2 regions of the Enterobacter sp. genome follow, and region 2 is predicted to be linked to the other one. Evidence: predicted binding sites of a transcription regulator. Region 2 holds the regulator's gene; the other holds the start of a gene.
What was found. The regulator PhoB, encoded in region 2, activates phosphate uptake and scavenging genes when phosphate is short. The targets are predictions, from matches to a motif close to CTGTCATAAAACTGNCNNAT.
Positions count from the first base shown of each region.

Region 1 (15,467 bases), on a different contig from region 2:
AACGCCCCAGAGCGAGCGCGAGCGTTTCTATCTGATGCCGCAGAACGTGCAGTTCGAACACGCCGCGGCGATGTTTAGCCTGAAATACCATCGCCCGGAAAGTTGGGAACAGCTGGACGCGGCGTTAAACAGCGCATGGAAACAGCCGGGCGCGACGCTGATTGAGCTTGTGGTGAACGATGCTGACGGTGCGCAGGCCCTGCAAAGCCTGCTGGCGCAGGTGAGCCAGCTGTGATCCTCTCGGGCGTGCTGCAGGCCGGAAAACCAGGCTATCCCTGGCTGGTCTTTTTGCACGGTTTTTCGGGTGACTGTCACGAGTGGCAGAGGGTCGGTGAAGGACTTAGCGATTATCCCAGGCTATATCTGGATCTGCCGGGGCACGGTGGATCCCGGAATCTGGGTGTGAAGGGGTTTGACGAGATGAGCGCGTTGCTCACCCGAACCCTGCTTAGTTACAACATACTCAAATTCTGGCTTGTCGGGTACTCCCTCGGCGGCCGCATTGCGATGTTCCATGCCTGCCAGCAGCCGAAGGGGCTGCAGGGCGTGGTGGTGGAGGGAGGGCATCCGGGCCTGCAGGATGCCGATGCGCGAAATGCTCGGCTGGCATCCGATCGCCGCTGGGCAACGCGTTTTCGTACCGAACCGCTGGAGAACGTGTTCGCTGACTGGTACCAACAGCCCGTTTTCGCCTCCCTTACGGACGCCCAGCGCGATGCGCTGATTACCCTGCGCAGCCAGAACAGCGGCGCGACGCTGGCGATGATGCTCGAGGCGACGTCGCTGGCCGTGCAGCCCGATTTGCGTGTCGCGCTTAGCGCACGCGATTTCACTTTTGATTATCTCTTTGGCGAACGTGATGAGAAGTTTGCGGCCCTGGCCGCCGAGCTGAACGCTGTTCTCCATGCAATTCCCAACGCCGGACACAACGCCCACCGGGAAAATCCCGATGCGGTTACCGCGAGTCTGGCTCAGATACTGCGTCTTCGCATAAAGGACACTCTATGATCTACCCTGATGAAAACATGCTCTATGCACCGGTTGAATGGCAAGACTGCTCCGAAGGCTACACCGACATTCGTTACCACAAATCCACCGACGGCATTGCTAAAATCACCATTAACCGTCCGCAGGTGCGTAATGCCTTCCGTCCGCTGACCGTGAAAGAGATGATTCAGGCCCTGGCGGATGCGCGCTACGACGATAACATCGGCGTGATTGTCCTGACCGGCGAAGGCGATAAAGCGTTTTGCTCCGGCGGCGATCAGAAAGTGCGCGGTGACTACGGCGGATACCAGGACGACGCGGGTACGCACCACCTGAACGTCCTCGATTTCCAGCGTCAGATCCGCACCTGTCCAAAACCGGTGGTGGCGATGGTGGCGGGCTACTCCATCGGCGGCGGCCACGTGCTGCACATGATGTGTGACCTGACTATTGCCGCCGAGAACGCCATCTTCGGCCAGACGGGCCCGAAAGTGGGATCCTTCGACGGCGGCTGGGGTGCCTCCTACATGGCGCGCATCGTCGGGCAGAAAAAGGCCCGCGAAATCTGGTTCCTGTGCCGTCAGTACAACGCGCAGGAAGCGCTGGATATGGGCCTGGTGAACACCGTGGTGCCGCTTGCCGATCTCGAAAAAGAGACCGTGCGCTGGTGCCGTGAAATGCTGCAAAACAGCCCGATGGCGCTGCGCTGCCTGAAAGCGGCACTTAACGCCGACTGTGACGGTCAGGCGGGTCTGCAGGAGCTGGCGGGCAACGCCACCATGCTGTTCTACATGACCGAAGAGGGTCAGGAAGGGCGCAACGCGTTTAACGAAAAACGCCAGCCGGACTTCAGCAAATACAAACGGAACCCGTAATGCGTCGCGCGCAGGTTTACCGCTGGCAGATACCAATGGACGCGGGCGTGGTGCTGCGTGAACGGCGGTTAAAAACCCGTGACGGCTTCTTCGTGCATCTGCAGCAGGACGAGCAGGAAGGCTGGGGCGAGATTTCACCGCTGCCGGGCTTTAGCATGGAGTCGCTGGAAGACGCGCAGTCAGCATTGCTGGCGTGGGCAGACGCGTGGCGCGAGGGTGCGGATCCGGCATTGCCGGATGTGCCTTCCGCAGCTTTTGGTATCAGCTGCGCGCTCGCGGAGCTGGACGGCAGCCTGCCGGAAGCGGGAAATTACCGCCCGGCACCGCTCTGCACGGGCGATCCGGACGAACTCTTCGCGCTGCTCTCCGCTATGCCGGGCGAGAAGGTCGCGAAAATCAAAGTTGGGCTCTATGAGGCGGTGCGCGACGGCATGGTCGCCAACCTGCTGCTGGAAGCGATCCCCGACCTTCATCTGCGTCTGGACGCCAACCGCGCCTGGACGCCGCTTAAGGCGCAGCAGTTTGCGAAGTACGTCAATCCGGCGTACCGCAGCCGCATTGCCTTCCTCGAAGAACCGTGCAAGACGCGGGAGGATTCGCGTGCGTTTGCCCGCGAAACGGGGATTGCCATCGCCTGGGATGAAAGCCTGCGCGAGGCCGATTTTGAATTTGTCGCCGAACCCGGCGTCAGCGCGGTGGTGATTAAACCAACGCTGACCGGCAGCCTGGCGAAAGTGCGCGAGCAGGTCGCGGCGGCGCACGCCTTAGGGCTGACAGCGGTCATCAGCTCGTCGATTGAGTCCAGCCTTGGGCTAACCCAGCTGGCGCGCATTGCCTCCTGGTTAACGCCTGACACGGTCCCTGGTCTCGACACGCTGAACCTGATGCAGGCTCAGCTTCTCCGCCCGTGGCCGGACAGCGCGCTGCCGTGCCTCGACGTTACGGCGCTGGAGCCGCTGCAATGAGTTTTACCGACTGGCCGTGGCGGCACTGGTGTGCGCAGTTTGCCGATAAGCCGGCCCTGAGTCTTAACGACGAGGTGCTCAGCTGGCAACAGCTGTGCGCGCGCATTGACCGCCTTGCGGCGGGCTTTCACCGTCAGGGCGTGGAGGAGGGCGACGGCGTGCTGCTGCTGGCCCATAATCATCCGCACACCCTGCTGGCGTGGCTGGCGCTGCTCCAGTGCGGGGCGCGTATTCTTCCCGTGAATCCGCAGCTGCCGCGCCCGCTGCTGGACGTGCTGCTCCCGCAGATGACGCTGCGCTTTGCGCTGGTGCTGGACGGCAGCTACGACGCTCTTCCTGCCCTGTGCATGCGCGAGACCACCGATGCGTATAGCGCTGCGTGGCAACCGGCGCGGCTGGCGTCCATGACGCTGACCTCCGGCTCCACCGGGCTGCCGAAAGCGGCGGTCCATACCTGCGAGGCCCATCTTGCCAGCGCGCGCGGCGTTTTGTCGCTGATCCCCTACGGTGAAGACGACGACTGGCTGCTTTCGCTGCCGCTGTTTCACGTTTCCGGCCAGGGGATTTTATGGCGCTGGCTGCAGGCCGGCGCGCGGTTAACCGTGCGCGAGAAACAGCCGCTGGCGGAGGCGCTGTGCGGCTGTACCCACGCCTCGCTGGTGCCAACCCAGCTCTGGCGTCTGCTTAATGCACACCAGCATGTTGCACTGAAAGCGGTGCTGCTGGGCGGGGCGGCCATCCCTGTTGAATTGACCGAACAGGCGCGAGAACAGGATATACGCACCTTCTGCGGCTACGGCCTGACCGAGTTTGCCTCTACCGTCTGCGCGAAAGAGGCGGACGGCGAGCCGGACGTGGGCTATGCGCTGCCGGGCAGAGAGGTTCAGGTGGTTAACGGGGAAGTCTGGATCAGGGCGCAAAGCATGGCCTCAGGCTACTGGCGGGATGGCGAACTGATTCCGCTGACCAACGACCAGGGATGGTTCGCCACACGCGATAGCGGCGAATGGCATGACGGCCGCCTGACGATCCTCGGCCGCATGGACAACCTCTTTTTTAGCGGCGGAGAAGGGATTCAGCCGGAAAGCCTTGAGCGCGTTATCGCCACGCACCCGCAGGTTAACCAGGTGTTTATCGTTCCGCTGGACGACGCCGAGTTTGGGCAACGTCCGGTGGCGGTAGTGGAGTGCGAGCCGGGAACGGATATCACCTGTTTACCTGACTGGGTGCGGGATAAGGTGGCGCGTTTTGAGCAACCCGTCCGCTGGCTGCTGTTGCCGACCGAACTCAAAAATGGCGGCATTAAAGTCTCGCGCCGCGCGTTGCAGGAGTGGGTGAACGCATCGCTGAAGGGATAATAGCCGTTTCAAATAGTTACAATCTACCGTTCTGCCGCACGCAGAGTGCTTGATCCCCGGGATACTCCGGTTAAAATCTCGCGGTTTTGGGACTTCTTTATAATAATTGTGCGGGATCACGACAATGAAAAAAGTGGCATTAGTGGGCTTAGGCCTGATGGTTGTATCTGCGGCGGCTAACGCCATCAGCATTAACGGATCGGCGGGTCAGGATTATACCCACCTTGGCTTTGGCATGGGTACCGAGACTTCGGGTCTGGCGATGACCGGCGGCTGGACGCATAACGATGATGACGGCGACGCGGCCAGCCTCGGCCTGGGTCTCAACGTTCCTCTAGGCCCGTTCCTGGCCACCGTCGGTGGTAAAGGTATCTATACCAACCCAAATGACGGTGACGAAGGGTACGCGGCGGCAGTGGGCGGCGGCCTGCAGTGGAAAATTGGCGACAGCTTCGGCCTGTTTGGTGAGTACTACTATTCGCCGGACTCCCTCTCAAGCGGTATCGAAAGCTATGAAGAGGCTAACGCCGGCGCGCGCTGGACCATTATGCGTCCAATCACCATCGAAGCAGGCTATCGCTATCTGAACCTGGCCGGTAAAGACGGCAACCGCGACAACGCGCTGGCCGACGGCCCGTACGTGGGCGTCAGCGCAGGCTTTTAATCACTCCGGCGCGGCATTCTGTCGCGCCAGTTTCTCTCTTATCCACCCCGCGTTTGCGTTATAGTGTTTTGACCAAATAAGCGGGAGAACATAATGATTAACGTGGAGATGTTATCCACCGGCGACGAAGTGCTGCATGGACAAATTATTGATACCAATGCTGCCTGGCTTGCCGATCTTTTCTTTGAGCAAGGATTACCGTTAACGCGCCGCAATACGGTGGGCGACAATCTTGAGTCACTGGTCGCTATTCTGCGTGAACGCAGTGAGCACTGTGACGTGCTGATTGTGAACGGTGGGCTCGGCCCTACCAGTGACGATCTCAGCGCGCTGGCCGCCGCGACCGCAAAAGGCGAAGGGCTGGTGCTGCATGAGGCGTGGCTCTCGCAGATGGAGCGCTTTTTCTCCGAACGTGGCCGCGTCATGGCCCCCAGCAATCGCAAACAGGCTGAAATTCCCGCCAGCGCCGAGCTGGTCGATAACCCGGTGGGTACCGCGTGTGGATTTGCCATGCAGCTGAACCGCTGCCTGATGTTCTTCACGCCGGGCGTGCCCTCAGAATTTAAAGTGATGGTCGAGCAGCAGATCCTGCCGCGCCTTCGCCAGCGTTTTACCCTGCCGGAACCGCCGCTGTGCCTGCGTCTGACCACCTTTGGCCGCTCGGAAAGCGATCTGGCCCAGAGCCTCGATCACCTTCCGCTGCCGCCTGGCGTGTCCATGGGCTATCGCTCCTCCATGCCGATCATTGAACTTAAGCTGACAGGCCCGGCCGAGCAGAAAGAGGCGATGCTGGCGTTGTGGCCCGAGGTGCAGCGCGTGGCTGGTGAAAGCCTGATCTTTGAAGGTACGGAAGGGTTGCCCGCGCAGATTGCGAAGCATCTGCAGGCGCGTCAGCTCAGCGTGACCTTAAGCGAGCAGTTCACCGGTGGCCTGCTGGCGCTGCAGCTGTCGCGCGTCAACGCGCCGCTGCTGGCCAGCGAAGTTGTGCCGTTCCAGCAGGAGACCCTGGCGCAGACCGCCCGCTGGGCGTCCGAGAGAAGGGTGAAGCATTTTGCCGGTCTGGCGCTGTTTGTCGGCGGGCTTGATGAAGAACATCTCAACTTCGCGCTGGCGACGCCCGAGGGCACCCACGCCCTGCGGGTAAAAATGAGCATTACCCGCCACAGCCTGGCGGTGCGTCAGGAGGTGTGCGCCATGATGGCGCTGAACATGCTGCGCCGATGGCTGAATGGCAAAGAGGTGGCCAGCGAGCACGGCTGGATTAACGTGGTTGAGTCGCTGTTCGTGGAGTAACGCCTGTGCCGGGGCCTTTCGCCCCGGCCATGTTCAGCCGAGCGCCTTTGCCAGCAGCGTAATCGGATGTTCGCAGCGCTTGCTGGTGGACATCTCAATCTGCCATTTGCAGGTTTCGCAGTCCGTCACCACAATATCCGCGCCGCTCTCCTCAATCTGACGAAACAGCGGGGCACCAATCGCCTGCGACGTTTCGTAGTTTTCACGCTTAAAGCCGTAGGTTCCCGCAATCCCGCAGCAGCGCGAGTCCAGCACCGTCAGCTCCAGCCCCGGGATTAACCGCAGCAGCTCCAGCGTATAGAGCGACCAGCCCATCTTCTCCATATGACAAGGTGTGTGATACACCACCTTCAGGGGTAATTCCCTCAGCGGCAACGTCTGCCCGCTATCCAGCTTGCGCCACAGGAAACGTGTCGCCAGCTCGATGTGCTCGCGCAGTCCGGTGTTGTCCACGTCCAGCAGATGCGGGTACTCATCGCGCAGGGTAAAGGTACAGGTGGACGAGGTCGCCAGCACCGGAATACCTTTATCAACAATCGCTTCGCGCAGTGACGTGACATTGCTCTGAGCCTGCCTGCGCGCTTTATCGGTAAACCCGTTGGCGATCAGCGGTACGCCGCAGCACTTCTCTTTATTCAGTAGCTGAACGCCCGTTCCCATGGCGTTCAGCACCTTCAGCAGGTCTTTACCCAGCTGCGGGTGGTTGTAATTCACGTAGCAGCCGTGGAAAAAGGCCACCTGCTCGGCGTACTGCGCCTGTTTCGCCGCGACGGATTTATACCAGCGGCGGAACGTACCGTGAGAATATTTCGGCAGGCTGCGGTGATGGTCTATCTTCAGCGTGGCATCCAGCAGCTGGCGCACCGGTTTGAGGGCGGTCGCGGCATTCACCAGCGGGGCAAACGGCGTAGAGACGCTGCCCATCAGATCGGTATGGCTCAGGATCGCGTCACGCAGCGACGGCTTTTGCGCGCTGTAGCGTGCCCGGGCGCGCTGGATAATGTCGCCAATTTTCACATCAGACGGGCAGGCGACTTCGCAGCGTTTGCAGTTGATGCAGTATTTTAGCGCCTCGTCGTACAGCTTGCCGTCCTTCAGCCGCAGACGCTCGCCGTCCGGTCCGGCCTGCTTTGGTCCGGGATAGCGTGGGTTCACGCCGCTGACCGGGCAGACGGTGGTACACACCGTGCATTTGATGCAGCTTTCAAAACGGGTATCGTTCATTGTTCAGCCTCCGTGCGCTGGCTAATCTGCTCTGCCACATACAGCGCCGTGACGGCGCAGACTCCGCCACCGCACCCCTGAGCAATAGGATCGTACCCGCCCAGCAGCGAGCCGATGGCAAAGAGATTACTGACGGGTTTACCGGCAAGCTGCGGGTGTAACCGGTTATCGACAATCACGCCGAACTGCTGCCAGGGCTGCGGCGAGAAGAAATCACTTTGATACCAGTCCGCGCGGGAGGCATGCTGGCGAACATCCAGTCCCATAATAGCTTCCCGGATACCCTCCCGGCTGCTCAGCAGCCCGTTGCTGAAGAAGCTACCGCTTGCCAGCACCGTATAGCGCGCACGAAGCGGAATATCGTCGTGGTTGCGCGTCCAGATTTCGCTCACCGCGCCGCCGGTCAGAGTGATTTTTTTCACCTCATCACCCGCCATCCACACGCCGCCCTGCGCGACAAACTGGCGCTGGAGCTGGGTATGCAGACGAATGCCGGGTACGGACGGAGGCAGCGTTGGCAGCAGGCCGAGCGAGCACGGCAGACGATCCGAGAGCCAGCGCCAGAGCCGGTTGTCGCGTAAGCCAAAGCAGGCGGGCATCAGCAGGGCGTCACAGCTTTCGCTGAGGGGTCTGAGCGCGTCATACAGCAGCGGCCATTTGTCCTCGTTATCCAGAAAACGGGCTATATTCACCGCGCGAAACTCGCTCGGGTTATCGCGCAGGACATCAAGCTCAGGTAGCTCTATCTCTGCCGTTTCGGCGTTAACCCCAAGGCGACAGAGCGACGCCGCCGCAAGATGGGGCTGAAAATCCAGAAAACCGCTAATACCCACGACCCGAACGCGCGCGGCATTGAAGGGGGCAACGGGCACCTCCTCCGGGCTGAGCCAGGCAGAGCGTAAGGTACCGAGCGGCGTGACGCGCTGGTGATTGAGCCGGGCGCTCCCCTTCAGACGCGCGCCGCAGTCCGCCAGCAGCGCTTCCGTTTCCAGCGCAAAGCGGTCAACGTTGTGCGCGCCAATCAGGTGATAGGGGTGCTCCGGCGGCAGCTTATCGCGGTACGTTTCGTCCACCAGATCCAGCGAGCCCGACGAGAAGTGCAGGGCGCTCTGGCCCCGTGTGATAATGGCGCAGCGCAGCCCCTGCCTGGTGAGCCTGATGCCGCAGAGCAGGCCTGCCAGCCCGCCGCCGACGATTACGGTATCAAATTTCATCGCGTTGCTCCTTCTCAAGACCGCAAAGCCCCTGGTAGACCCAGCGGGTAAATTCGCTTTCGCGCAGGGCATCGCCCCAGGCGACAGGCTGAATGCCTTTCCAGCGCTCGTTTAAAAACGCGCTGAGCTGATCGAGCGACTGGGTGGCGGTGGTGGTATGAAAGCGCTGCAGCAGTCCAACGGCACGACAGGCGCACAGCTCGCCCTGACAGGTCCCCATTCCGACGCGGGTGCGGCGGCGAAGATCGAGCAGGCTGTTAACCGTCAGACTTTCCACCGCGTACTGCACCTCACCGGCGGTGACGGCTTCGCACTCGCACACCAGGCTGCGGCTCAGGCGCCCTTCACCGAGCCACTGCGGCGTTCTGTCGCCGTGGCGGTAAATAGCGGATCCGCGCAGCGGCGCGGGCAGGGAGATGATTTTTTGCAGCGTTTTTTCGGTGGACTGACGCGAGCCGGGCAGGGGTTGTTCTGCCGTCACGCACCGTTCGGTATTGCCCAGCTTGCGGCAGACGGCATCGGTCGCCCACTCGGCCATCAGGCGGTAGGTCATCAGCTTGCCGCCGGTGATGGTGATAAACCCATCCAGCCCGTCACGCTCGGCGTGATCGAGCAGCACAATGCCTCGGCTGACGTTACGCCCGCTCGGATCGTTATCGCTGGCGACCAGCGGACGCACGCCTGCGTAGGCGCGCAGAATACGCGTCTGCGCCATCACCGGGGCCAGTTTTTCCCCTTCGCGCAGCAGGATGTCGACCTCTTTAGCGGTCACGCGGTTGTAGTCAATCTCGCTATAGTCCACGTGGGTTGAGGTCGTACCGATTAATGAGATGGTGTCGCCCGGCACCAGAATATCGGCATCTGACGGTTTGCGGCAGCGGTTAATTACGTGGTTATTGATGCGGTGGTCGAGGATCAGCAGCGAGCCTTTCGCCGGGAACATGCGCACCGACAGGTCCGCGTATTCCGCGATGCGCTGCCCCCAGATCCCCGCCGCGTTGACCACCACGGCGGCATACAGTTCGCTGTGTTCGTTATATTGCGTATCAACAATCCGTACGCCGCAGATGCGGTTTCCCTCGCGGATAAGCCCGGTCACTTCGTGTCCGGTCAGGATGTGAGCGCCATGTTCGCGGGCGTCCAGCATGTTGGCGGCAGTCAGGCGGAAGGGGTCAACGGTGCCGTCAGGCACTTTAACCGCGCCGATAAGCGCCGGGTTAACCGACGGTTCCAGCCGCCGCGCCAGAACCGGATCCATGGCCTCAGCCTGAATGCCCGCTGCACAGCAGGCGGTAATAAAGGTGTCCTGAAAGGTGAGGTCATCTTCGGGAAGAGTGATAAACAGGCCGTCAGTCGGCTCAATGCAGTGGCGGGCGATACGCTTGAGGATCTGGTTTTCAGCAATACATTCGCGCGCGGATTCAGCGTCGGTGACCGCATACCGGGCGCCGCTGTGCAGCAGGCCGTGGTTACGTCCGGTTGCGCCCGTGGCGATATCATGGCGTTCCAGAAGCGTGACGCTTAAGCCGCGAAGGGCGCAATCGCGCGCGATCCCGGCGCCGGTTGCGCCACCACCAATGATTATCACATCACTATAACGAGGATCGTGACTGGTCATTGTTTACCCTCTATGTTCGTTTTTTATCATTTAGCCATATTAATTTTGTGGTTTGTTTGATTTCGAACATAAACGCGCGGAATTCGAAAGTGAAACGTGATTTCATGCGCCTTTTTGCGCATTCTGTCATATTTCTGTAACAATCTGTGCGTTGATTCACAGTAACAATCACCGTGATTTCTTAACATCCCCGCCTCTGGAATTCAGGTGCGAGCCACCTGCTCATTCATTTCAAGGCCACGGAGGCTGTTATGCTCAGTATCTTCAAACCTGCGCCGCACAGGGCGCGTCTGCCAGAGGCAGAAATAGATCCGCTCTATCGCCGTCTGCGTTGGCAAATCTTCCTGGGGATCTTCTTCGGGTACGCGGCGTACTACCTTGTACGTAAAAACTTCGCGCTCGCCATGCCGTATCTGGTGGAGCAGGGCTTTTCCCGTGGCGATCTGGGGTTCGCGCTGTCGGGGATCTCCATCGCCTACGGTTTTTCCAAATTCATCATGGGCTCCGTGTCGGATCGCTCGAATCCGCGCGTGTTCCTGCCCGCCGGTCTGATCCTGGCGGCCGCGGTCATGCTGTTCATGGGCTTTGTGCCGTGGGCTACCTCCAGCATTGCCATCATGTTCGTGCTGCTGTTCCTCTGCGGCTGGTTCCAGGGGATGGGGTGGCCGCCGTGCGGGCGTACCATGGTGCACTGGTGGTCGCAGAAAGAGCGCGGCGGCATCGTGTCGGTGTGGAACTGCGCCCATAACGTGGGCGGCGGTATTCCGCCTCTGCTGTTCCTGCTGGGGATGGCCTGGTTCAACGACTGGCATGCGGCGCTCTATATGCCTGCCTTTGGCGCAATCGTCGTGGCGATTATCGCCTTCGCGCTGATGCGCGATACGCCGCAGTCCTGCGGCCTGCCGCCGATTGAAGAGTACAAAAACGACTATCCGGATGATTACAGCAAGGAGCACGAAGAAGAGCTGACCGCAAAACAGATCTTCATGAAGTACGTCCTGCCGAACAAGCTGCTGTGGTACATCGCGGTCGCGAACGTGTTCGTTTACCTGCTGCGCTACGGCATTCTGGACTGGTCCCCGACCTACCTGAAAGAGGTGAAGCACTTCGCGCTGGATAAGTCCTCCTGGGCCTATTTCCTGTATGAATATGCCGGGATCCCGGGCACGCTGCTTTGCGGCTGGATGTCGGACAAGGTGTTTAAAGGTAACCGCGGCGCGACGGGCGTCTTCTTTATGACCCTGGTGACCATTGCTACCGTGGTGTACTGGCTCAACCCGCCGGGCAACCCATCAGTAGATATGGCCTGCATGATCGTCATCGGCTTCCTGATTTACGGTCCGGTGATGCTGATCGGTCTGCATGCCCTGGAGCTGGCGCCGAAAAAAGCGGCGGGCACGGCGGCGGGCTTTACCGGCCTGTTCGGCTACCTGGGCGGTTCGGTCGCGGCGAGCGCCATCGTGGGCTACACCGTTGACTTCTTCGGCTGGGACGGCGGCTTTATGGTGATGATCGGCGGTAGCGTGCTGGCGGTACTGCTGCTGATTGTTGTGATGATCGGTGAGAAACGTCACCACGCGGAAGTGCTGGCGCGTCGTCAATAAGGAGCATTGCGATGAAATTATCTTACGTAACAACCGGCCTGCTGCTGGCGGGCCTGATGACAGGCTCCGCGCTGGCGGCGGATAAAATTGTTATTGCCCACCGCGGCGCCAGCGGCTATCTGCCGGAGCATACGCTGCCGGCGAAGGCGATGGCCTATGCGCAGGGTGCGGATTACCTGGAGCAGGATCTGGTGATGACGAAGGACGACCAGCTGGTCGTCCTGCACGATCACTATCTTGACCGCGTGACGGACGTGGCGGATCGTTTCCCGGACCGCGCGCGCAAAGATGGCCGCTTCTATGCCATCGACTTCACGCTGGCGGAGATCCGTTCCCTGAAGTTTACCGAGGGCTTTGAGATTGAAAACGGCAAGAAGGTGCAGGTCTATCCGGGACGTTTCCCGATGGGTAAATCTGACTTTCGCATTCATACCTTCCAGGAAGAGATTGAGTTTGTTCAGGGGCTGAACCACTCAACCGGTAAAAATATCGGCATCTACCCGGAAATCAAAGCGCCGTGGTTCCACCATCAGGAAGGAAAAGATATTGCCGCGAAGACGCTCGAGGTGCTGAAGCAGTTCGGCTACACCGGCAAGAAGCACAAAGTTTACCTGCAGTGTTTTGATGCCGCCGAGCTGAAACGCATCAAAACCGAGCTGGAGCCGAAGATGGGGATGGATCTCAATCTGGTGCAGCTGATTGCCTATACCGACTGGAATGAAACCCAGGAGAAGCAGCCGGACGGAACGTGGGTGAACTACAATTACGACTGGATGTTTAAGCCGGGCGCGATGAAGCAGATTGCGCAGTACGCCGACGGCATCGGGCCGGATTACCACATGCTGGTGGCGGAAGGTTCAACGCCTGGTCACGTGAAGCTGACTGCGATGGTGAAAGAGGCGCACGCCAGCAAGATGCAGGTGCACCCGTATACCGTGCGTGCAGACCAACTGCCGCCATATGCCACGGACGTGAATCAGCTTTATGAAGTGTTGTATAAGCAGGCGGGCGTGGACGGACTGTTTACGGATTTCCCGGATAAAGCGGTGACGTTCTTAAAATAGAAAAAAGGGCCGTAAGGCCCTTTTTTACATCTCGATCTCTATATCGCCTTTTGCCCGGCAGCAGCAGGGCAAAATTTCCCCTTCATTGATAAAGGCCAGCGGCTCGGTCAGCCAGTCCACCTGGCCGGCGACCAGACGGCAGCGGCAGGAGCCGCAGTAGCCGGAACGACACTGGTACTCTACTTCTACCTGATGCGCCTCAAGCGCCACCAGCAGAGAAGGGTGCTCCTCCCGACACAGTACCTCAGTGCCGGAAAGACTTAACGTGACGCGTGACATCAGAGCTGGAAGTTGCTCAGGTCGTCGGTGTTGACTTCAGAATCAATCTGACCGACCAGATAAGAGCTCACTTCCACTTCCTGCGGCGCAACCTGCACGTTATCGGACACCAGCCAGGTGTTGATCCACGGGATCGGGTTAGAGCGCGTCTGGAACGGAAGGTCGAGACCAACAGCCTGCATGCGGATGTTGGTGATGTACTCAACGTACTGGCACAGGATGTCTTTGTTCAGGCCAATCATGGAGCCGTCGCGGAACAGGTAGTCTGCCCACTCTTTCTCCTGCTGAGCGGCCAGCACGAACAGGTCGTAGCACTCCTGCTTGCACTCTTCAGCGATTTCAGCCATCTCCGGATCGTCCGTACCGCTGCGCAGCAGGTTCAGCATGTGCTGGGTGCCGGTCAGGTGCAGGGCTTCATCACGGGCAATCAGACGGATGATTTTGGCGTTGCCTTCCATCAGCTTGCGCTCGGCAAAGGCGAAGGAGCAGGCGAAGCTGACATAGAAGCGGATCGCTTCCAGAGCGTTGACGCTCATCAGGCACAGGTACAGCTGCTTTTTCAGCGCGCGCAGGTTCACGGTGATGGTTTTACCATCCACGTGGTGGGTGCCTTCGCCCAGCAGGTGCCAGTAGCTGGTCATCTCGATCAGCTCGTCGTAGTAGTGGGCAATGCCTTCCGCGCGCTTCTGGATCTGCTCGTTGGTGACGATATCGTCAAACACCACCGCCGGATCGTTCACGATATTGCGGATAATGTGCGTGTAAGAGCGGGAGTGAATGGTCTCGGAGAATGCCCAGGTTTCCACCCAGGTCTCCAGCTCAGGAATCGAGATCAGCGGCAGCAGCGCCACGTTAGGGCTACGTCCCTGAATAGAGTCCAGCAGCGTCTGGTACTTCAGGTTGCTGATGAAGATATGTTTTTCGTGATCCGGCAGCGACTGGTAGTCAATACGGTCGCGGGATACGTCCACTTCTTCCGGACGCCAGAAGAAGGAGAGTTGCTTTTCAATCAGCTTTTCGAAGATGTCATATTTTTGCTGATCGTAGCGTGCCACGTTGACCGGCTGGCCGAAGAACATCGGCTCTTTGAGCTGGTCGTTTTTCGTCTGTGAAAAGGTGGTATATGCCATGAGTGTGTCCTGTCTTACGAAATAAAGGCGGGGATATCCCCGCCCTTCATTAGATCTTACATGCGCCGCTTTCGCAGCCATCGTCCTGAATTGACGGTACCAGGTCGTCCTGCGCGTCTTCCGCACCATCACGGGTGTTGTGATAGTACAGGGTTTTCACGCCAAATTTGTAGGCGGTGAGCAGGTCTTTCAGCAGTTGCTGCATCGGGACCTTGCCTGACGGGAAGCGCGTCGGGTCATAGTTTGTATTGGCAGAGATCGACTGGTCGATAAACTTCTGCATGATACCCACCAGCTGCAGGTAGCCGTCGTTGTTTGGCATTTCCCACAGCAGCTCGTAGTTGTCACCCAGCGTCTCGTAATCCGGTACCACCTGACGCAGCACGCCGTCTTTCGACGCTTTGATGCTGACGTGGCCGCGCGGTGGCTCAATACCGTTGGTGGCGTTAGAGATCTGCGAAGAGGTCTCAGACGGCATCAGGGCAGAGAGCGTGGAGTTACGCAGGCCGTGAGTCTTGATGGACTCGCGCAGGCCTTCCCAGTCGAGGTGCAGCGGCTCGCTGACAATCGCATCCAGGTCTTTCTTGTAGGTGTCGATTGGCAGAATGCCTTTCGCGTAGGTGGTTTCGTTGAACCACGGGCACGCGCCTTGCTCTTTCGCCAGCTCGTTGGACGCTTTCATCAGGTAGTACTGAATCGCTTCGAACGTCTGGTGCGTCAGGTTGTTGGCGCTGCCGTCAGAGTAACGCTTGCCGTTTTTCGCCAGCCAGTAGGCGAAGTTGATCACGCCGATACCCAGGGTACGGCGGCCCATCGCACCGCGTTTAGCGGCCGGGATTGGATAATCCTGGTAGTCCAGAAGGGCGTCGAGCGCACGAACCGCCAGCACGGCCAGCTCTTCCAGCTCGTCCAGGCTCTTAATCGCGCCCAGGTTGAACGCGGACAGCGTACACAGCGCGATTTCGCCGTTTTCGTCGTTCACGTCTTCCAGCGGTTTGGTCGGCAGGGCGATCTCCAGGCACAGGTTAGACTGGCGCACTGGCGCAACCACCGGATCAAACGGGCTGTGGGTGTTGCAGTGGTCAACGTTCTGGATGTAGATACGGCCGGTAGAGGCACGTTCCTGCATCATCAGGGAGAACAGGTCTACTGCCTTCACGCGCTGCTTACGGATGCTGTCGTCTTTTTCGTA
Region 1 is NZ_CDRQYH010000002.1:84,854-100,320, forward strand. It holds gene menD (2-succinyl-5-enolpyruvyl-6-hydroxy-3-cyclohexene-1-carboxylic-acid synthase) at 1-235, shown strand, start outside; gene menH (2-succinyl-6-hydroxy-2,4-cyclohexadiene-1-carboxylate synthase) at 232-1,008, shown strand; gene menB (1,4-dihydroxy-2-naphthoyl-CoA synthase) at 1,005-1,862, shown strand; gene menC (o-succinylbenzoate synthase) at 1,862-2,827, shown strand; gene menE (o-succinylbenzoate--CoA ligase) at 2,824-4,185, shown strand; gene ACWYRJ_RS01225 (YfaZ family outer membrane protein) at 4,310-4,849, shown strand; gene ACWYRJ_RS01230 (nicotinamide mononucleotide deamidase-related protein YfaY) at 4,943-6,142, shown strand; gene glpC (anaerobic glycerol-3-phosphate dehydrogenase subunit GlpC) at 6,176-7,366, opposite strand; gene glpB (glycerol-3-phosphate dehydrogenase subunit GlpB) at 7,363-8,580, opposite strand; gene glpA (anaerobic glycerol-3-phosphate dehydrogenase subunit A) at 8,570-10,198, opposite strand; gene glpT (glycerol-3-phosphate transporter) at 10,450-11,802, shown strand; gene glpQ (glycerophosphodiester phosphodiesterase) at 11,814-12,866, shown strand; gene yfaE (class I ribonucleotide reductase maintenance protein YfaE) at 12,891-13,145, opposite strand; gene nrdB (class Ia ribonucleoside-diphosphate reductase subunit beta) at 13,145-14,275, opposite strand; gene nrdA (class 1a ribonucleoside-diphosphate reductase subunit alpha) at 14,325-15,467, opposite strand, start outside.
Region 1: a site for PhoB is predicted at 10,322-10,341, ahead of glpT (glycerol-3-phosphate transporter). Genes of this name have one in related genera too.

Region 2 (15,467 bases):
CCTCTTTAAGGGCGGCGACCTCTTTTTCCAGGGCATCACGGCGGCGCTGGTTATCCGTCAGCTCAAGCGACTGATATTGCTCAACGGCCGGATGTTCGCAGGAACCGCACAGCGGACAGGGTTTACCCGCCTCAAGCTGCGAACGGTAATGCTCCAGCTTCTTGATTGTTGCTTCGGTCTCGCACAGGGCTTTCAGGTCGAGATAGTGCTGGTTTTTTTCTTTGTACTGCTGGCGGCGCAGCGTCAGCGTTTCATTGAGTTTATTTTGTTCGGCCTGCGCCTTCTGCACGCTTTCACCGCTCTGGCGCAGGCGCTTTTGCAGCGGCTGATAGCGGGCATGCAGCGACGTCAGCTGCTGGCGCAGCGTGCGTGACCGGGACTGCTGCTCCATGGCCACGCTGACTTCGTCCGCCGTTAGCGTCAGCGCATTTTCCGGCATCTCAGCCAGCTTGTTGCGTAATTCACCTATCCGCGCCGCAAGCGAGGCTAACTGCGTTTTATCGCGGTTAAGCTGCGAGAACTGGGCACGCCATCCGGCGATCTCCTGCCCCAGCAGGCGATAACGCTCGTGCTCCGCCAGCCACTGCGCCAGCGACGTCAGTTCGGTATGTAGCTGCTCGTGGTTACGCAGTGCAGAGTTGCGGATCCGCGCGCGCAGTGCGGTTTTGGCTTGTAAGCGAGTATTTACTTCGATAATACGCTGCTGCGTTTGCGTCAGGCGTGCGGTTTGTTCCTGCTGATGCTCCCAAAGCGGTCGAAGCTGGGCGGCGGGCAGAGCAAGCTGGAGTTTTGCCAGCTCAGGTGCTGCGTCCGCCAGCGCCTGTTGCGCATGCTGCTGGAGCGCGTTGACGCGCTGTTGCTCTCTTACGAGCTCTTCATGGCGCGTAAGCCACTGAAAATCTTTCTGTTGGCTTTGCTGCTGTTCCAGCAGGATTTTCTCTTCGTCAGTAAGTGCCTGCAAACTTTGCTGTAACTGCTGCTGTTGCTCTTCACTCAACAGCACGACGCCCGCCGCCTGCGCCTCGCACTTTTCAAGCACGCTGCGGGCGGCTTTGTGTTTTTCAAACACCATGGCGGAAATCTGGCCGTAGATCTCGGTGCCGGTCAGCTCTTCCAGCAGCTCGGCACGATCGCTCGGTTTGGCGTTGAGGAAGGCAGCAAATTGCCCCTGTGAGAGCAGCATCGAGCGGGTAAAGCGGCCATAGTCCAGCCCGGTGAGCGCGGCGGTTTGCTCCAGTTTATCCGTCACTTTGTCGGCCAGGATTTTGCCATCTTCGCAGCGCGCCAGCTCAACGCGCGGTGCCTGCAGGTTCCCGTCAGGCTGGTTGCGCGCCCGGTTCTGGCTCCAGAAGGCGCGGTAGGCGATGCCTTTTACCTCGAACTCCACTTCCGCCAGGCACTCGGCGGTGTCGCGCGTCATCAGATCGTTTTGCGCCTGGGAGACCTTATTCAGGCGCGGCGTTTCGTGATAAAGCGCCAGACAGATGGCGTCGAGCAGGGTAGTTTTACCTGCCCCGGTCGCGCCGGTGATGGCAAACAGCCCGTTGCTGGCAAACGGCTCAGCGGTAAAGTCAATTTTCCACTCGCCCTTGAGGGAGTTGATATTTTTCAGGCGCAGGCTCAGAATTTTCACGCGTTTTCTTCCTCATCATTGAGCGCATGCAGGGTATGGCTGAACAGTTCGCTGAGTCTTGCGCGCTTCGTGTCGTCGATTTCCTCCTGCGAGAGCCTGCGTTCAAACACCTCTTCAACCCGAAGCTCACTGAGCGTTTCGCGTTGAGCGCTTAACAGAATTTTCTCGCGCTGCTCGCGGCTGCGGCGCACCAGTAACACCTCTACCGGCAAGTCTTCGGTCAGTGCCTGGATTTTTCGCTGCATATCGTGCAGGTAGTCGTCGGTGGTGATTTCGATATCCAGCCAGACGGGGGGATCTTGCTCGACGCCGCGCCACTGCTCCAACTGGGTGGAAATGGCGTCGAGATCGCCCTTCAGCACCGCCAGCGGCTGGGTGACGGGCACCTCCAGCGTCTCGACGGCGCTGAGTTTGCCCTCGCTAAAACTCACCAGATGCACGGATTTGGCTTTGCCCGTTTCGTCGAAGCTGAGCGAAACAGGTGAGCCACAGTAGCGGATATGCTCGCAGCCGCCGATGACCTGAGCGCGGTGGATGTGGCCTAGCGCGATGTAGTCGGCTGGCGGGAAGTTTTGCGCCGGAAAGGCATCCAGCGTGCCGATATAGATGTCACGCACGGCGTCACTTTTACTGGCCCCGACCGTGGTGAGATGCCCGGTTGCAATCACCGGAATCGGCTGGTCACCCCGCAGTGCACAGGCTTCGGCGTGCTGCTGGTGGTAATAGTCGGTGATGGCCTGTAATAAATGCTGCTGCTTTTCCGCACCCGACAGCCCCGCCTGGCTTTGCACGATGTCGCGCGGACGTAAAAACGGTATCGGACACAGCACCGCCCCCGGCGACCCGTCGCGTTTTTTCAGGATCTGCGGGGCGTGCCCGGCGCTGGCGACGACGGTGGTATTGAGAAACGCCAGGATGTCGCGGGATTCATTCAGCGTTGCGACGGAATCGTGGTTGCCGGCGACAATCACCAGATGACACCCTGTTTGCTGTAAATTCACCACGAAGCGGTTGTACAGCTCGCGCGCGTAGCTCGGCGGCGAGCCGGTATCAAAAATATCTCCCGCCACGATAATCGCGTCCACCTCATGCGTCCGGGCCGTTTCCAGCAGCCAGTTCAGGAACGCTTCATGTTCAGCCGCACGGCTTTTGCTGTAAAAATTTTGACCCAGATGCCAGTCCGAGGTGTGTAGTATGCGCATAGCTGATCCGTGGCAAAAAAGAGAAAGCAGGATTATAAACGTTCAGAGAAGGGAAAATAACCGCTGTAATAAAACAACAGTTTGCCATTTATAGTGGTACTGTTTTTCATAAATCTGTCATAAATCTGACGCATAATGGCGCCGAATTACAAACTTGTAACGTAAATAAGATAAGACAGGGCAAAGTATGGCGAGACGTATTCTGGTCGTAGAAGATGAAGCTCCAATTCGTGAAATGGTGTGCTTCGTGCTCGAGCAAAACGGCTTCCAGCCGGTTGAAGCGGAAGATTATGACAGCGCAGTGAACCAGCTGAATGAACCCTGGCCCGATCTGATTCTGCTGGACTGGATGTTGCCCGGCGGCTCCGGACTGCAGTTTATCAAACACCTGAAGCGTGAAGCGCTGACCCGCGATATCCCGGTTGTGATGCTCACGGCGCGCGGAGAAGAAGAGGATCGCGTGCGCGGTCTGGAGACCGGTGCGGACGATTACATTACTAAACCGTTCTCCCCAAAAGAGCTGGTGGCTCGCATTAAAGCCGTGATGCGCCGTATTTCACCGATGGCGGTGGAAGAGGTGATCGAAATGCAGGGGCTGAGCCTTGATCCTACTTCTCACCGCGTGATGACCGGTGAGAATCCCCTCGACATGGGGCCTACCGAATTTAAACTCCTGCACTTCTTTATGACCCACCCGGAACGCGTTTACAGCCGCGAGCAGTTGCTGAATAACGTCTGGGGAACTAACGTGTATGTCGAAGACCGGACAGTTGACGTACATATCCGCCGCCTGCGAAAAGCGCTGGAACTGAGCGGCCACGATCGCATGGTGCAGACGGTCCGCGGCACGGGTTATCGTTTTTCTACCCGTTTCTGAACAATGACAGGAGTGTGACGCGTGCTGGAACGTCTGTCATGGAAAAGGCTCGTCTTTGAACTGATCTTATGCTGTATTCCGGCCTTCATTCTGGGGGCCTTTCTTGGACACCTGCCGTGGTTTCTGTTGGCGTCGGTCACCGGGCTGCTCATCTGGCATTTCTGGAACCTGCTGCGCCTCTCCTGGTGGCTGTGGGTTGACCGAAGCATGACGCCGCCGCCGGGAAGCGGCAGCTGGGAGCCGCTGCTTTACGGTCTGCATCAAATGCAGATGCGTAATAAAAAGCGTCGCCGCGAGCTGGGAAGCCTGATTAAGCGTTTTCGCAGCGGTGCAGAGTCGCTGCCGGATGCCGTGATCCTGACCACCGAAGAAGGGACGATCTTCTGGTGTAACGGCCTGGCGCAGCAGCTGCTGGGCCTGCGCTGGCCGGATGACAATGGCCAGAATATCCTCAACCTTCTGCGTTATCCCGAGTTCACGCTGTATCTGAAAAAGCGTGATTTCACCCGTCCGCACAATCTTAAGCTCAATAATGGCCGCCATCTGGAAATACGCGTGATGCCCTACAGCGATAAGCAGTGGCTGATGGTGGCGCGCGATGTTACCCAGATGCACCAGCTGGAAGGGGCGCGTCGCAACTTCTTCGCCAACGTCAGCCACGAACTGCGAACCCCGTTGACCGTGCTGCAGGGCTACCTGGAGATGATGCAGGAGCAAACGCTGGAAGGTGCGCCGCGTGAAAAAGCGCTCCACACCATGCGTGAGCAAACGCACCGGATGGAAGGGCTGGTGAAGCAGCTGCTGACGCTCTCGAAGATTGAAGCGGCGCCAACGCTCGCGCTGAATGACACCATTGATGTCCCGATGATGCTGCGGGTCGTGGAGCGTGAAGCGCAGACGTTAAGCCACAAAAAGCATCACCTGACCTTTGACGTCGACAACACGCTGAAGGTGCTGGGCAGCGAAGATGAGCTGCGCAGCGCCATTTCCAACCTGGTGTATAACGCGGTGAATCATACGCCGGAGGGGACGGATATCGTGGTGCGCTGGCACCATACCCCAACGGGGGCCGAGTTTAGCGTGGAGGACAACGGGCCGGGGATTGCGCCGGAGCATATTCCGCGTCTGACCGAGCGCTTTTACCGTGTGGATAAAGCGCGATCCCGCCAGACAGGCGGAAGCGGCCTGGGGCTGGCAATTGTGAAACACGCGGTCAATCACCATGAAAGCCGTCTCGATATTCAGAGTACCCTGGGTAAAGGAACCCGCTTCAGTTTCGTTATTCCGGAACGATTAATTGCCAAAAAGACCGCCTGACGGCGGGCGTGTCATTTTACCTTTCCACGGGTCAGCCATCGCTGGCCCGTTTGCTTTGCAGTCAAGCGAAACGCGGATGAATTTTATACGGCTGGCTGTTTTTTGTTCGCATGATTAGCCATGGGTTTTTCTTATAAACAGCGTATTATGCTGGTGCGTATTTTCATGCTGGCATATTGTTCTGGTTTTACGATCCCACCTTGCCTTTAAACGTTATAAGCGTTTAAATTGCGCCCCAGATACTGTTAGACCGACTGTATTTGCGTGGTAAATCGAAAAACTATTCTTCTCCACGCCAGGACGGGAGCATTTCCCGCTGAAATTGAGCAAATTTTCGGCTGTATCGTCCCGTGAGGGATATCGAAAATCTCAATGTTTTCAACACCACATCCACAGGCAGTAAGGTTTTATGACCCATCACTTAAAATCGCGTGACATCATCGCGCTGGGCTTTATGACATTTGCGCTGTTCGTTGGCGCAGGCAACATCATTTTCCCTCCAATGGTTGGCTTACAGGCGGGTGAACACGTCTGGACCGCCGCGTTTGGTTTCCTGATTACTGCCGTGGGTCTGCCGGTGCTGACCGTCATCGCGCTGGCGAAAGTCGGCGGCGGTGTGGATAGCCTCAGCACCCCGATTGGCAAAGTGGCGGGCGTTCTGCTGGCAACCGTCTGCTATCTCGCCGTTGGCCCGCTGTTTGCGACCCCGCGTACGGCAACCGTGTCCTTCGAAGTGGGTATTGCTCCCCTGACCGGTGACGGCGCGATGCCGCTGTTTATCTACAGCCTGATCTACTTCGCGATCGTGATTCTGGTTTCCCTCTATCCGGGCAAGCTGCTGGATACCGTGGGTAACTTCCTGGCTCCGCTGAAAATTGTGGCGCTGATTGTTCTGGCGGTAGCGGCCATCGTCTGGCCCGCCGGCCCGATTAGCGACGCGATGGACGCCTATAAAAATGCCGCGTTCTCTAACGGCTTCGTGAACGGCTACCTGACGATGGATACGCTAGGCGCGATGGTGTTTGGTATCGTTATCGTTAACGCCGCGCGTTCCCGCGGTGTGACCGAAGCGCGTCTGCTGACCCGCTACACCATCTGGGCTGGCCTGATGGCCGGTGTGGGGCTGACCCTGCTGTATCTGGCGCTGTTCCGTCTGGGTTCCGATAGCGCCATGCTGGTTGAACAGAACGCCAACGGTGCGGCTATCCTGCACGCCTACGTGCAGCACACCTTCGGCGGTGCGGGCAGTATGCTGCTGGCAGCGCTGATCTTCCTGGCCTGTCTGGTTACCGCGGTTGGCCTGACCTGCGCCTGCGCAGAGTTCTTTGCACAGTATCTGCCGCTTTCTTACCGCACCCTGGTGTTTATCCTCGGTATCTTCTCCATGGCGGTGTCTAACCTCGGTCTGAGCCACCTGATTCAGGTCTCTATTCCGGTGTTGACGGCGATTTATCCGCCGTGCATCGTACTGGTAGTGCTGAGCTTTACTCGTCCGTGGTGGAACAACTCTTCACGAATTATTGCGCCAGCCATGTTTATCAGCCTGATTTTTGGTATCCTTGACGGGATTAAAGCATCAGCTTTCGCGCACATACTGCCGGCATGGACACAGCGTCTGCCGCTGTCCGAGCAGGGTCTGGCCTGGTTGATGCCTACCGTTGTTGCACTGGTTCTGGCGATTATCTGGGACCGTGCTGCAGGGCGTCAGGTCGCATCGAACGCTCATTAATCAACGGCAACAAACTGTTTAACCACGGGGCTTAAGGCCCCGTGGTTTTTTGTTTTTTTCGTGTTGAATGGCAAGATTTAAATGGAAAGCACTAACAAACTTAAACGTGGATTGAGCACGCGCCACATCCGCTTTATGGCGCTGGGCTCTGCTATCGGCACCGGTCTTTTTTATGGCTCGGCAGATGCCATCAAAATGGCCGGTCCCAGCGTTCTGCTGGCGTACATTATCGGCGGCGTGGCGGCGTATATCATCATGCGCGCCCTCGGCGAAATGTCGGTTCACAACCCCTCCGCCAGCTCATTCTCCCGCTACGCGCAGGAAAACCTCGGCCCGCTGGCCGGGTTTATCACCGGCTGGACCTACTGCTTCGAAATCCTGATTGTGGCGATTGCCGACGTGACGGCGTTTGGCATCTACATGGGCGTCTGGTTCCCGGCGGTGCCGCACTGGATTTGGGTACTGAGCGTGGTGCTGATCATTTGCGCCGTCAACCTGATGAGCGTGAAGGTGTTCGGCGAGCTGGAGTTCTGGTTCTCCTTCTTCAAGGTCGCGACCATCATCATCATGATTGTGGCCGGTTTCGGGATTATCATCTGGGGGATTGGCAACGGCGGGCAGCCGACCGGTATTCACAATCTCTGGAGCAACGGCGGCTTCTTCAGCAACGGCTGGCTCGGGATGGTGATGTCGCTGCAGATGGTGATGTTCGCCTACGGCGGTATCGAGATTATCGGTATCACCGCCGGGGAAGCGAAAGATCCGGAGAAATCCATTCCGCGCGCCATCAACTCTGTGCCGATGCGTATTCTGGTGTTCTACGTGGGTACGCTGTTCGTGATTATGTCCATCTACCCGTGGAACCAGGTAGGCACCAACGGTAGCCCGTTTGTCCTGACCTTCCAGCATATGGGCATTGCGTTTGCGGCCAGCATTCTGAACTTTGTGGTGCTGACCGCGTCGCTTTCGGCGATTAACAGTGACGTCTTTGGCGTAGGCCGTATGCTGCACGGCATGGCGGAGCAGGGCAGTGCGCCGAAGGTATTCGCCAAAACCTCACGCCGCGGCACGCCGTGGGTAACCGTTGTGGTGATGACCGTAGCGCTGCTGTTCTCGGTTTACCTGAACTACATCATGCCGGAGAACGTCTTCCTGGTGATTGCGTCCCTGGCGACCTTCGCAACCGTCTGGGTGTGGATCATGATCCTGCTGTCGCAGATTGCGTTCCGCCGCCGCCTGTCGCCTGAAGAGGCGAAAGCGCTGAAGTTCAAAGTCCCGGGCGGCGTCGCAACGACCGTCGTGGGGCTGATCTTCCTGGTGTTTATCATTGGCCTGATTGGCTACCATCCGGACACCCGCATTTCACTGTACGTGGGCTGCGCGTGGATTGTGCTGCTGCTGGTGGGCTGGGTGTTTAAATGCCGCCGCGACCGTCAGCTGGCGGAAGCGCAGTAATCTTTTTTTCGCCCTCTCCTTGTGGGAGAGGGTTGGGGTGAGGGCATCAGGCTGCACTGGTGCCTCCTCCCCCGTCCTCCTCCCCCAATAAATCCCATCATGGTGAGCTATCCTTAACCACCCTGTGGCAAGGTGACGTCAATTTCATCAAAGGGGATTCGTGATGTTAAACGCCTGGCACCTTCCGGTTGCCCCATTTGTTAAGCAAAACAAAGACAACCTGGTGATTACGCTCTGGCTGGCGGGTGAAAACCAGCCTGAACGCGTGACGCTCCGCGCCGAAATCGATAACGAAGAGACCGGGTTGAAAATGCACAAGCTGCGCAGCCAGCCGCAGCCGGGTATTACCGCCTGGCGGGTGAATATCGACCTGCGCAGCGGGCAGCCTCGCCGCCGCTACAGCTTTAAGCTTTTGTGGAACAACCGCCAGCTGTGGTTTACCCCGCAGGGGTTTAGCCGTTTCCCGCCTGCACGGCTGGAGCAGTTTGCGGTCGATTATCCAGATAACGGCCCGCAGTGGGTTAACGATCAGGTCTTTTACCAGATTTTCCCGGACCGTTTTGCGCGCAGCGAAAAGCGCACTGCCGACCAGGATAAGATCTATCACCACCATGCGGCGGGTCATGACATTATTCTGAAAGCGTGGGACGAGCCGTTAACCGCGCAGGCGGGCGGATCGACCTTCTACGGCGGCGATCTCGACGGCATCAGCGAAAAGCTGCCGTACCTGAAAAAACTCGGCGTGACGGCGTTGTATCTCAACCCGGTATTTAAAGCCCCGAGCGTACACAAGTACGATACCGAAGATTATCGCCACGTTGACGCGCAGTTTGGCGGTGACGAGGCGCTGCTGCGCCTGCGTAAGAACACCCAAAACGAAGGCATGCGCCTGATTCTGGACGGCGTGTTCAACCACAGCGGAGATTCGCATACGTGGTTTGACCGGCATAACCAGTCGATGGGCGGGGCGTGTCATAACCCGGACTCGCCGCAGCGCGACTGGTACAGCTTTAACGAGGAGGGGCGTGCGCTGGACTGGCTGGGCTACCCGAGCCTGCCGAAGCTGGATTTCCAGTCGCCGTCTCTGGTTAACGAGATTTACGGCGGGGAAGACAGCATCGTGCGCCACTGGCTGAAGGCACCATGGAATATGGACGGCTGGCGCCTGGACGTGGTGCATATGCTCGGTGAAGCGGGCGGAGCGCGGAATAACCTTCAGCACGTCGCCGGGATCACGTGCTCGGCGAAAGCGGCTCAGCCGGAGGCGTTCGTCTTTGGCGAGCACTTTGGCGACGCGCGCCAGTGGCTGCAGAACGATGCGGAAGATGCGGCGATGAACTATCGCGGCTTTACCTTCCCGCTGTGGGGATTCCTCGCCAACACCGATATCTCCTACGATCCGAATCATATCGATGCTGAAACCTGCATGGCGTGGATGGAGAACTATCGCGCTGGTCTGTCGCATCAGCAGCAGCTGCGGATGTTTAACCAGCTCGATAGTCACGACACCGCGCGCTTTAAATCCCTGCTCGGCAAGGATGTCGCGCGTCTGCCGCTGGCGGTGACCTGGCTCTTCACCTGGCCGGGCGTGCCGTGTATCTACTACGGAGACGAGGTGGGGCTGGACGGCAACAACGATCCGTTCTGCCGCAAAACTTTCCCGTGGGAGCCAGCGAAACAGGACAAGGTGCTGTTCAGCCTGTATCAGCGCCTGGCGAAGCTGCGTAAGCAGAGTCTCGCCCTGCGCTATGGCGGCTGTCAGGTGGTGTACGCCCACGATAACGTGGTGGTGTTTGCTCGCATCTATAACCAGCAGCGCGTGCTGGTGGCGATCAACCGGGGCGAGGCCTGCGAAGTGGTGCTGGATGATTCGCCGCTGCTGAAGGTGGCGGCGTGGAAGAGTAAAGAGGGCAAGGCCACGATTCAGGACGGCGTGCTGGCGCTGCCTGCGATATCCGCGACGATCTGGTTCGGTAGCTAATGCGCTAATGTTTCCACCTTTTAAGATGGCGCAAATGCAACGATTTGTGTCAATCTTAACAGATCGTTTACGGTGAAGGTGGAAACATGGACGAGCTTTACATCCTTGGCTGTTTATTCCTGGTTTTTGCGCTGCTGGTTGCGCCCGTGCTTGCGGTTATCGGGTTTAATCGAAGTACGGCAGCGCGGCAGGAGATAGCCCTGCTGCGCCAGCGCATTGAGGCGCTTGAGCAGCGCGGCGTGTCTGAGAACGCGCCGGAACCGGTGCAGACCGCCGCGCCGGAGGCTGTTACCGCGCCGATAGTGGAGGAAGCTCCCGCGGCTGTTGACCCCTGGCGCCCCGATATTTCCGCTGCCGTGGCAGAACCCGCTCTGGCGCCTGCGCCAGCGGCAAAACAGCCTTCAGCCTTTGGCGGCATCCTGACGTCGCTTGCGCGCTGGTTCATGCAGGGCAATCCGCTGGCGAAGCTTGGCATTCTGCTGCTCTTCCTCGGCCTCTCTTTTCTGCTGCGCTATACCGTCGAACATTCCCTGTTCCCGCTTGAGCTGCGCCTCGTGGCAACGGCGCTGTTTGCCGTTGTTCTGCTGGCGATTGGGTGGCGGGTGCGGCACAGGCAGCGCGTCTATGCGCTGATCCTCCAGGGCGGGGCGACCGGCGTGCTCTACCTGACGGTGTTTGGTGCATTCCGGCTCTGGCAAATGTTGCCGATGACGCTGGCCTTTACGCTGCTGGTGGTGATTTGCGCGGCGAGCGTCGGGCTGGCGGTGCTGCAGAAGGCGCTGAGTCTTGCCATGCTGGCGAGCCTTGGCGGATATCTCGCGCCGCTGCTCTTATCTACCGGGGGCGGCAGCTTTGTCGCGCTGTTCTCTTTCTATCTTCTGCTGTCCATCGGCATTCTCGCGATCAGCATCTGGCAGCACTGGCGCGAGCTGAACCTGCTCGGGCTGCTGTTTACGTTCGGCGTGGGCGGCCTGTGGGGGCTGAATGACTACCAGCCTGAAGACTATTGGATCTGCCAGCTGTTCCTGATTGCCAATACGCTGATATTCGGCGTGCTGAGCGTGGCGCTGTCGCTGCGGGCGCAGGAGAAAGGGAAGCAGATTATCGACGGCGTGCTGCTGTTTGCCCCGCCGCTGGTTGGTTTTGGAATGCAGTACGGCATGACGCAGCACTGGGACTATGGCCCGGCGCTGAGTGCCCTCGGATATGGTGCTTTTTATCTTACCCTCGCGTTCCTCGCGCTGCGTCGCTACCCCTCCCTCGGACGACCGCTGGTCATGGCGGCGCTGGCGATCGGCGGCGGGTTCGCCACGCTCGCCATTCCGCTGGCGCTGTCGGCTCGCTGGACGGCGATGGCCTGGGCGCTTGAGGGGCTGGGGATTCTCTGGCTGGGCGTGCAGCAGCATCAGCGTCGCATGAGCTATAGCGGGACGGCGCTGCTGCTGCTGGCGCTCGGCAGCGCGCTGTGGGCACAAACGGACGGTGTTACGGCGCTGAGCCTGTTCCTCATCTTCGCCATCCTCAGCCTTTGCTGGCTGGCTGCGGCCTGGCTGTGGCGGACTCTCTTCCTGCCGGTCAGCTGGGCGCTGCTGGCAGGCGGGCTGCTGTTCTGGATAGTGGCGCAGCTGGGCGCGTCGCAGCTGGTACTGACGAAGGAATTACCGATTCTGGCGGGCGTGCTGACGCTGACGGCGGCGTCGGTCTGGGGCTGGCGGCAGGTGGCTGCTAGCCTGACGTGGCGGGAGCTGGACGCCAGCAAATGGCTGCTGTGGCCGGTTATGCTGCTGATGGTGGGTTATCAGCTCTGGCATCAGCAGATCGTTACCGCCGGCTGGTCAAATCTGGCCTGGTGCGTTGCGCTTCCTGCCGCGCTAATGCTGTTGCGGCGCGATGGTGAAAGACTCCTGCCGCGTATCGCGATGGGGCTGCATTTGTCGCTGTTCTTGATGATTTTGCTGGCGCTGGCCGCGGAGCTTTACTGGTTTGCCCGGTCTCTGCCGTGGGGAATGGCGGCCTGGGGAAGCGGATTAGCGATGGCCGCAGGTGGCGGGATTATTATGGCACTTTCTGCAGCCGTACGGCGTCGCGTGTGGCCGTTCCGGGAGTGGCCTGCGCTCTATGCGTGTCTGGCACCGATCCCTGTCGTCGTGGCGCTGCTGGTATTGCTGGTGGTGACCAATTTCCAGGACGGCGTGGTCTATCGTCAGACCTGGCTGCCGCTGGTGAACCCGCTCGAGGAAGGTGCTGCGTTCGCGTTGCTGGGGCTGGTGGTCTTTTATCGGGGGGTGGATCGCTACTACCCGTCATGGCTTGCGCAAGCGCGCCCGTGGCCTGCCGTCGCGATTATGGCGTTTGGCTTCTGGTGGCTAAACGGTGTGCTGATGCGCGCCCTGGCCTGGTTTGGCGACGTGGCCTGGAATATGGCATCGCTGTGGGATTCGCGGCTTATCCAGACAAGCTTTGCCCTGTTCTGGATGTTGAGCGCGCTGGTGGTCATGATCCATGCCACCCGCAAGGCTTCCCGGCAGGAGTGGCTTTGCGGTGCCGCGCTGCTGGGTGTGGTGATGGTGAAACTGATGCTGGTGGACAGCGCGGGCGGAGGCGGTCTGTCGCGCGCGGTGGCGTTTATCGGCGTGGCGATACTGGTACTGATAGTGGGCTATTTCTCGCCGCTACCGCCAAAAACAGGAGATGAAAAATGAAATGGATGAAAGCGGTTGCGTGTACCGCGCTGCTGGCGCTTTCCGGCCCGGCGTTCTGCGACGAAGTACCAACGGAATCGCCCCGTGACTATGCCTTTGGTCGTTCACTCGACACGTCCGTTCCTTCCCGGTGGTATCGGGTAATGCTGCCGCTTGCCGTCTATGAGCAAAGCACGTCGCCGGATCTGCACGATGTCCGCGTCTTTAACCAGTCGGGTGAGCCGGTTCCCTTTAGCCTGATCGCCGCGACGCGCCCGCAGGCGACAGCGCAATCCACGGCGCTGCGCCTCTTTCCGCTTGACGCCTCGCCGCTCGCGGCTGGCTCAGACGCCGGTGACAGCGATAAGATCCGGCTCCGTTCCCGAAACGGCATTGAGATTGTGCTGGAGGGGCAAAAAGCCGCCGCCGTCGGGCAACATTACCTGCTGACCCTGCCGGAGCAGACGACGGGTGAACTGGCTATATCCCAGCTGCAGCTCCTCTGGAATACCCATGAGACGCCGTGGCAGGGAACGGCGTCGGTCTATTACAGCGAGGATCTCAAGCGGTGGTATACCCTGCGCGAGGATATGCCGCTGCTGGACGTCGTCAGCGGTCAGGATCGTCTTAAGCTCGATCGGCTCGATACCGATACGGTTTTATCTCCCGATGCGAATCGCTATCTCATGGTGGTGCTGAATACGCAGAGCCAGGGGGTAACGTTGACCGGCGTAAACGCAATCAGCGCACCTGCCCAGGCGGCCCCGGAAGAGATTAGTCTTGAAGGGGAAGGTGAGCAGCTATCGACAAGTGAAGCTCAGTGGCGCTGGGCGCGCCCGCAGCCGCTGAGTGCTGTCAGCATCTCGCTGAACGGCGATGGCGTTCTTCCCGTGGAGATCGCGTGGCGCAGTACGGAAAAAGAGGCATGGCATCCCCTGAAGAAAGAGGTGATTTACCGTCTGGAGGGGAAAACGTCCGGACCGGTTTCGCTTAGCGGGGGCCTGGTGCAGGCAGTGAAAATCACGACGCTGAATGCGCGTCTGCCAGAATACCTGCCAAGCGTTACGGGGCATCGCGACCGCTATGATCTTGTGTTCAACGCGCAGGGGAAAGCGCCGTACGTTCTCGCATGGGGCAACGGTGCCGCAAAGCCTGCTAGCGTGGAGCCTGACATGCTGATCCCAGCCGACCTGCGCAAGACCTATGATATGGCGAACCTGCCGCAGGCCGATATTGTGGATGATGTCGCGTTGGGCGGCGAGGGGCGGCTGAACGCTACCTCTGCAGCTGAGCGGGCGAGCTGGATGAACGCCCTGCTGGTATGGGGCGTACTGATTGCGGGCGTGATCCTGCTGGCGGGCATGGCCTGGCGCATCTGGCGAGAGACGCAGCGTAAGGCATAAAAAAAGGCCCGCTTAAGCGGGCCTTTTTCGTAAACCGTGCCGATTACAGGCTGGATACGTTCTCAGACAGGTATTTAGCTACGCCGTCTGGGGAAGCCGCCATACCTTCTTTACCTTTTTCCCACTGAGCCGGGCACACTTCGCCGTGCTCTTCGTGGAACTGCAGCGCGTCAACCATGCGCAGCATTTCGTCGATGTTACGACCCAGCGGCAGATCGTTCACAACCTGGTGGCGAACGATGCCGTTCGCGTCGATCAGGAAGGAACCGCGCAGCGCAACGCCAGCGTCCGGATGTTCGATACCGTAAGCCTGCTGGATTTCGCGTTTGATGTCCGCAACCATTGCGTATTTCACCGCACCGATGCCGCCTTTGTCGACAGGGGTGTTACGCCATGCGTTGTGTACAAACTCAGAGTCGAAGGAGACGCCAACAACTTCCACGCCACGCTTCTGGAATTCTTCATAACGTTTGTCGAACGCGATCAGCTCAGACGGGCAAACGAAAGTGAAGTCCATTGGCCAGAAGAACAGAACGGTCGCTTTACCGTTGGTGTGCTGTTTGAAGTTGAAGTTTTCAACGATTTCACCGTTGCCCAGAACTGCTGCAGCTGTAAAATCCGGAGCCGGACGAGTTACCAGAACCATATGATTCTCCTGTAGATACTAAGGTTATTTGGAACGCAACGCGAGCAAGTATAGAGAGTGTTCATGGATAAGACAAAGAGGTGGTGACAATCGTTCCGCCAGCTTTTACCTATCAATGTCATTTTTATACACAAAATCATTCAAGTTGCATCAAGGCGGCAAGTCTGGGAATCCCCAGGAGCTTACTGAAGTAAGTGACTGGGGTGAGCAGACGTAGCCAACGCAGAGGCAGCTTGAAGGATGACGTGTATTTAAAGCTGTTTGTTTTTCGCCTGGACCATCATGCGCGGGTAAAACTGCCAGAAGCGGGTCTCCAGCGCATCGTAATGTTCATCCAGGTCATACCAGGAATCCCGCAGCGCATCCAGGCGCGGGCGACGGCTCGCCATCCCATTCAATACATTCTGAATGAAGTCCATCTCGCGATAACGCTCCAGCCAGCGTTCTGACCACAGATAGTTATTCAGATTCACAAAGCGCGGCGGCGAGTCGGGCAGAATGATCGACACCTGCTGGTGGGCATAGCGCACAAACGCCGGCAAG
Region 2 is NZ_CDRQYH010000025.1:29,188-44,654, forward strand. It holds gene sbcC (exonuclease subunit SbcC) at 1-1,633, opposite strand, end outside; gene sbcD (exonuclease subunit SbcD) at 1,630-2,835, opposite strand; gene phoB (phosphate response regulator transcription factor PhoB) at 3,023-3,712, shown strand; gene phoR (phosphate regulon sensor histidine kinase PhoR) at 3,734-5,029, shown strand; gene brnQ (branched-chain amino acid transporter carrier protein BrnQ) at 5,439-6,758, shown strand; gene proY (proline-specific permease ProY) at 6,840-8,213, shown strand; gene malZ (maltodextrin glucosidase) at 8,377-10,194, shown strand; gene ACWYRJ_RS10120 (DUF2339 domain-containing protein) at 10,281-12,896, shown strand; gene ACWYRJ_RS10125 (DUF3999 domain-containing protein) at 12,893-14,278, shown strand; gene ACWYRJ_RS10130 (peroxiredoxin) at 14,322-14,924, opposite strand; gene acpH (ACP phosphodiesterase) at 15,176-15,467, opposite strand, start outside.